One region of the Quatrionicoccus australiensis genome, then DNA from elsewhere that is predicted to be linked to it. Evidence: predicted binding sites of a transcription regulator. Region 1 holds the regulator's gene; each other region holds the start of a gene.
What was found. The regulator sigma-54, encoded in region 1, starts transcription at its own class of promoters, with help from an activator protein. The targets are predictions, from matches to a motif close to TGGCACGCTTNCTGCTNA.

Region 2: nifL (nitrogen fixation negative regulator NifL) is a predicted target of sigma-54. The motif match lies at 1,343-1,360, and genes of this name have one in related genera.
Region 3: KI612_RS00230 (TorF family putative porin) is a predicted target of sigma-54. The motif match lies at 981-998, and genes of this name have one in related genera.

What each region holds. Positions count from the first base shown of each region.
Region 1 is NZ_CP075188.1:4,117,799-4,120,064, forward strand. Features, by position in the region: gene ptsN (PTS IIA-like nitrogen regulatory protein PtsN) at 1-71, opposite strand, end outside; gene hpf (ribosome hibernation-promoting factor, HPF/YfiA family) at 123-446, opposite strand; gene KI612_RS19520 (RNA polymerase factor sigma-54) at 461-1,927, opposite strand; gene lptB (LPS export ABC transporter ATP-binding protein) at 1,956-2,266, opposite strand, start outside.
Region 2 is NZ_CP075188.1:1,070,922-1,073,187, forward strand. Features, by position in the region: gene nifL (nitrogen fixation negative regulator NifL) at 1-1,287, opposite strand, end outside; gene rsxA (electron transport complex subunit RsxA) at 1,578-2,156, shown strand; gene KI612_RS05225 (RnfABCDGE type electron transport complex subunit B) at 2,168-2,266, shown strand, end outside.
Region 3 is NZ_CP075188.1:52,780-55,045, forward strand. Features, by position in the region: gene KI612_RS00220 (YifB family Mg chelatase-like AAA ATPase) at 1-567, opposite strand, end outside; gene KI612_RS00225 (accessory factor UbiK family protein) at 571-810, opposite strand; gene KI612_RS00230 (TorF family putative porin) at 1,057-1,839, shown strand; gene glnK (P-II family nitrogen regulator) at 1,922-2,260, shown strand.

The sequences.
Region 1 (2,266 bases):
TTTTTGCTGCTGGCATCAAGGTCGAGAAGAACCTGCGAAGCCGGCAGAATATTCGTTAGGGGGTTGTTCATAGGGGATTTGAAAACCAGGGCCGCAGCACAAGTGCCGCGGCCGGTCGGCTATTAGTCAGCCATGTGGTGTACAGGCTTGTCACCGCGATGGTGATCCTGGACCTTTTGCTTGTACTTCTGAACCTGACGGTCCAGCTTGTCAAACAGCGCATCGATGGCGGCGTAGAGGTCATCGCCGTTCTCTTCAACGTGAATGTCCTTGCCCGGCACATGCAACGTCACTTCAGCCTTCTGCTTGAGCTTCTCTACGGACAGAACCACGTTAACACCGGTGACTTTGTCAAAATGGCGAACGACGGGATCGAGCTTGTTCTCGACGTATTCGCGCAATGCCGGGGTTACTTCGATGTGGTGACCAGCGATCTGCAGATTCATTTTTTCTCCTCTCTCTACAGGGTCTTGCGTAAATTGACCGGCGGGATGTTGAGTGACTCGCGATATTTGGCTACCGTGCGTCGGGCTACAACAATTCCCTGCTGGCCTAGTATTTCGGATAATTGACTATCCGACAAGGGCTTCTTGCCATCCTCGGCACTGATCAATTGCTTGATCAGGGCGCGAATGGCGGTGGCAGAACAGGCACCACCGGTATCGGTGGACACATGACTGCCGAAAAAGTATTTCAATTCAAAGATGCCGCGCGGCGTCGCCATGTATTTCTGGCTGGTGACGCGCGAGACGGTCGACTCGTGCAAACCGAGAATATCGGCGATTTCGCGCAGGACCAACGGCCGCATGGCGACTTCACCATGTTCGAAAAACTGGCGCTGACGATCGACAATGGCCTGCGTCACGCGGTGGATGGTCTCGAAACGCTGCTGCACGTTCTTGATCAGCCAGCGTGCTTCCTGCAACTGGCCGGTCAGGTTGCCATTGCCGCGCCGCTGTCTCGACAGAATCTCGGCATACAGACGGTTGATGCGCAGGCGCGGGTAGGCATCCGGATTGATGTAGGCGGTCCATTTGCCCTTGAGCTTCCTGACCATTACGTCCGGCGTGATGTAGCGCGCCTCGGTCTGCGAGAAACGCGCCCCCGGCCGCGGATTGAGGCTGACGATCAGGGATTGTGCCGCCTTCAGTTCATCGTCGTCACAGGCGGTCAACCGGCGAATTTTGGCAAAATCGCGCGCCGCGAGCAGTTCCAGATGCTTCTCGACGATCGCCAGGGCAAGCGCCTGTACTTCGTCGGCCGGCATCGCTTTCAATTGCAGCGCCAGGCATTCGCTGGGGCTGCGCGCGCCGATCCCGGTCGGATCGAAATGCTGGATGTGGTGCAGGGCGATTTCCAGCTCTTCGAGCTCGATCTCGTATTCCGGCGGCAGGGTTTCCCACAGCTCCTCAAGCGTGGCCGAGAGATAGCCGTCATCGTCCAGCGCTTCGATCAGGAAACGGACCAGGCTGCGATCGCGTTCGCTGAGCTGGGTCATGCCCAGCTGCCAGCCGAGATGTTCGCGCAGGCTGGTGGCGGCCGAATGGATGTCGCGTGAATCGCTGTCGTCGTCTTCATCACGCCCGGCACCGGTAAAGGTCCCGGCATCGGAAGCCCAGCGATCATCATCGACTTCGGAAGGTGCGCTCGGCACTTCCTGCTCGCGTTCCTCGCGCGGATCACGTTCGCGCTCTTCAGTCGGTTCGCTGCGCGTCGTTTCGTTGGCCGGTGAATCGAATTGCTGCGCCGCCCCAAAGGATTCCGTACCGGCCTCGTCCTCGCGCTCCAGCATCGGATTTTCCAGCAGGTAACGCTCGATTTCCTGCTGCATCTCGACCGTCGACAACTGCAATAGCTTGATCGACTGCTGCAACTGAGGCGTCAGTGCCAGATGCTGGGATAGTTTTAGTTGGAGAGCTGGCTTCATCGGTTCGGGTTGGGGTGCAGCCTAACGGTCAGAGCTTGAAATGCTCGCCGAGATAAACCTTGCGGACGCTTTCATTATCAACGATTTCGTCCGGCCGTCCAGACGCGAGAACGCGTCCGGCGTTAATAATATAGGCGTGATCGCAGATACCGAGCGTTTCGCGCACATTATGGTCGGTAATCAGGACACCGATGCCGCGCTCCTTGAGGAAGCGGATGATCTTCTGGATCTCCAGTACAGCAATCGGATCGACACCGGCAAACGGCTCGTCGAGCAGGATGAAGCGCGGGTTGGTGGCCAGGGCGCGGGCGATTTCGACGCGGCGGCGCTCACCACCGG
Region 2 (2,266 bases), 1.1 Mb from region 1:
CTCGACGGCGCTGGTCAGGCTCAGTTCGCGGCGTTTCCAGCCCTTGATGTTCATCGCTTCGATGGCGTTATCGACCAGGGCCTTGAACAGCATGCGCAATTGCAGTGGACGGCCGATGATCGGCGGCAAGGTCGCGGCCGGTTGCCAGTCGACGATGACGCCCGCGGCAAGCAGGCGCGGCGTGCAGATTTCGAGGACGTCGCGCAGGATTTCGTTGATGTTGATGCGCACGGCGATTTCCTGCGGGCTTTGCGGGATGACCTGGCGCAGCATTTCCATGTGTTCGCGGCTGGCGGCCAGGGCCTGCTGCAGCACGCCGGCGCTGGCCGGGTCGCGGCGTTGCAGCACGGAAGCAGCCGAGGCCATGACATTCATCGGTTCTTCGAGACGGAAGATGGCGGCCGAGAGGCCTTCGCGGATCGCCGCGGTGCGCTCCTCGTCGGCCAGCACGGCCTGGAGCACGGCGGCGCGCGCCTTTTCCTGCTCTTCGCGCAGGGAGGTGATGTCGGAAATGACCAGCAGCAGGCCCGGCTTGCCGCCGGTGTGGAGATAGCTGTCGGCTTCGTCGCCGTGCATCTCGATCACCGATGAGCTGACCGACAGCCAGCGCGGGCGGCCGGCGGCACGGTCGATACGCGCTTCGCGGCTGACAAAGCCGCATTTGCCGGGGGCGCTGGCCAGGCTTCCCAGCCAGTTCGGCATCACGCTGTCGAGCAGGGTGTGGGCCGGCTCCTTGACGCGCAGGTCGCTGACCAGCTTCTTGTATTCCTGGTTGTCGAGAATGACACGACCTTTCTGGTCGAGCAGGGCAAAAGCCATCGGAGCGGAATCGACGACCGATTCGATCAGTTGCTTCTGGTTGAGCACCATGCTTTCCAGGCGGCGCATCTCGGTGATGTCGCGGTGCATGCCGAGGAAGTGCGTGGTCTTGCCCTTGCTGTCCACGACCGGCGAGATGTGCAGTTCGGCGAGATAGCGTTCGCCGCCTTTCCTGACATTGAGCAGCTTGCCGGTCCACGGCCGCTGGGCGGCCAATTCGCCCCACATCGACTTGTACAGCTCGGGCGGGGTGGTGTGATTGGAGAGTACGGACTCGTTCTGGCCGATGATTTCGTCGGGGGTGTAGCCGGTGACGCGGGCAAAGGCTTCGTTGGCGAAGAGGATGTTGGCCTTGGGATCGGTGATCGAAATCGCCAGATCCGCCTGGTCGACCGCCTGGCGATAGGCCTCGGGCGGCAGTTCCGTCTTTTGCGCGTTGGGTGCCTGGGCACTGGGGACAGCCGACATGGTCATGCTCCTGATTAGTACGTTTGGTCTGGTCGTATGGGTGTTTGCTCCGTAATAAGCAGGTTCCGTGCCGCTCGCTGCAGGTCGTGGCGAAGGCGGCTTGCCGTCAGGCTTGCGGAGCAAATGCGACGAAATTCGTGTCGTCTTTGCGACATTGCCACTTCTGTGGTTTTGCCCTGTTTTGGTGCGTTGACCGCAAAATCGTGCATCGACGCGGGTTTGCGGGCGGTGCTGGCGATTTGGCACGTCTTGTGCAGAGAGGCAGGCGGTAAAACTGGAATCCGAAAGCCATGAGCGAATTTATTCTCCTGTTAATTTCCACCGCGCTGGTCAATAACGTCGTGTTGATCAAGTTCCTTGGCCTCTGTCCGGTCATGGGCGTCTCGAAAAGTGTCGATAGCGCGCTCGGCATGGGCCTGGCGACGACCTTCGTCATCATGCTCGCCACCGCTGCTTCCTGGATGCTCGATGCCTGGCTGCTGACGCCGCTCGGCCTGGGTTACCTGCGCATCCTGACCTTCATTCTGGTCATTGCCTCGGTCGTCCAATTCACCGAGATGTTCATCAAGAAAACCAGTCCCGGTCTCTACCAGTCGCTCGGCATCTACCTGCCGCTGATCACCACCAATTGCGCCGTGCTCGGTATTGCGCTGCTCAACGTGCAGCAGGAGTTCAGCCTGTTCAAGAGCCTGCTCTACGGTTTCGGTTCGGCGCTCGGCTTCACCATCGTGCTGCTGATTTTCGCCGGTCTGCGCGAACGCGTCGCCCTGGCCCGTGTGCCCGGCGCCTTCGTCGGGGCGCCCATCGCCTTCGTCACCATCAGCCTGCTGGCGCTCGCCTTCATGGGCTTCTCCGGCCTGAACGTCTAAGGGAGATCACAATGATTGTTGCCATTCTCAGCCTGACCCTGCTTGGTGCCGCTTTTGGCATCCTGCTCGGCATCGCCAACAAGTTCCTGCGCGTCGAGGGGAATCCGGTG
Region 3 (2,266 bases), 110 kb from region 1:
GTCGGGGAAAACCGGCGGTTTTTCACTGTCGACCGCTGGTGCTGCCGCGAGCATTTGCTGCCCGGCCAGATGGGCACAGACTTCGAGCAGGGAGTTGGCGGCAAGAATATTGTCGGCCCCGGTCAGGGCTGCTTCCCGGGCGCTTGCCTCGGGCAGGATGAAAGCCTTGCCATTGCCGGCGGTCTGCAGGGCCATGGCCAGCGCGCCGCGAATCGGACGCAGTTCGCCGGAGAGCGACAACTCGCCGGCAAACTCATGATCGGCCAGTACCTTGGCGGGGGCTTGACCGCTTGCCGCGAGAATGCCCAGTGCGATCGGCAGGTCGAAACGCCCGGACTCCTTGGGCAGGTCGGCTGGTGCGAGATTGACAGTGATGCGCTTGGCGGGAAACTCGAAGCCAGAATTGAGAATGGCGGCGCGCACGCGGTCGCGCGCTTCCTTGACTTCGGTATCGGGCAGGCCGACCAGCGTGAAGCTGGGCAGGCCGCTGGCAATATGCACCTCGACCAGAACCGGAGGTGCGTTGAGGCCGTCAAGTCCGCGACTGTGAGCGACGGCCAGTGCCATGTCTTAAGCCTGACCTGCCTTTTCCAGCGCTTCGATGCGGGCTTCCAGTTCTTTCAGCTTTTCGCGGGTCCGGGCCAGCACCTGGGCCTGCACATCGAACTCTTCGCGGGTCACCAGGTCCAGCTTGCCGAGCAGGCCACTGATTACGGCCTTGGCATTCTTTTCAATATCCCGGGCGGGTGAATTGGCGAGCAGCGCGCTGATTTTGGCGCCGAAATCTTCAAGGGTTTTGGGGTCTAGCATGACTTTCCTCCGTAGAATCCCAGTTTATCACAGCGCATGTTGCACTCATTTTGGAATGCCGCTCGTATGTGGTGCGTGACAATCTGTAACCGCACGAATTTGGTGCGTCAACTTGGTGCTGATTCCCTGATGCCAGTTGCAAATGCATGATTTTTATTGAGAAAATCACCTGGCACGCCTCGTGCTATTTCTGTTCGGCACATCTTTTATTCAATGCTATTCAAACTGTACTGTAGGAGAGAAATAATGAAAAAATCCCTGATCGCTCTGGCACTGGTTGGTGCTTTCGCCGCTCCGGCTTTCGCTGAAGAAGCCGCTGCCCCGGCCGAGCATACCTTCACCGCCAACATCGGCGCCGTGACCAACTACGTTTTCCGCGGTATTACGCAGAGCCAGCATCAGCCCGCCATCCAGGGTGGTGTCGATTATGCTCACTCGAGCGGTATTTATGTCGGTACCTGGGCTTCTTCCATTGAATGGGTGAATCGTCGCGATTTCGTCTATCAAAAAGACAACAACATCGAACTCGACCTCTACGCTGGGTACAAGGGCGCGATCGGTGACTTCAGCTATGACGTTGGTGCCATTCGCTATTTCTACCCGGGTGATTTCACTACCAGCACAGGTGCATTGGTTACTGCCAACACGACCGAAGCCTACATTTCCGGCTCCTGGAAGTACTTCACCCTGAAGTACAACCGCGCACTGACCAGCTTCATCGGCTGGGGCGGTACGAGCAGCGAAAACAAGAGTAAGGGCAGTGATTACATCGACCTGACCATGACCTATCCGATCGATGAAACCCTGAATGTGATCGCCCACATTGGCCATCAGAACGTCAAGAACAACAGTTTTGCCAGCTACAACGACATCAAGCTGGGCGTGACCAAGGACTTTGGCTTCGCTGTGGTTGGTCTGGCTTACACCGCGACCGATGCCGATCATAAGCTTCTGAACGGCGACTACAACTTCTCTGGCAAGAATGCCGGCAAGCAGGTTCTTGCTGCCTCGATCACCAAGACTTTCTAATCCGCTTTAAAACTTCCCCGCCGGTGACCCGGCCGGCGCTGGCGGGGAAGCAACCAATATCAACCCTTGTGAGGAACTACTCATGAAATTCGTTACCGCCATCATCAAGCCGTTCAAGCTTGACGAAGTGCGTGAGGCGCTTTCCGCCATTGGCGTGCAAGGCATCACGGTCACTGAAGTGAAGGGTTTCGGCCGGCAAAAAGGGCACACCGAGCTGTATCGGGGTGCTGAATATGTCGTCGATTTCCTGCCGAAGGTCAAAATCGAGGCTGCCGTGAAGAGCGAGCAACTCGACCAGGTCATCGAAGCCATCGAAAAATCCGCCAGCACCGGCAAGATCGGTGACGGCAAGATTTTTGTCTTCGAACTCGAACAAGTCATTCGTATCCGTACCGGTGAAACCGGTACCGATGCCCTGTAAGGAGAT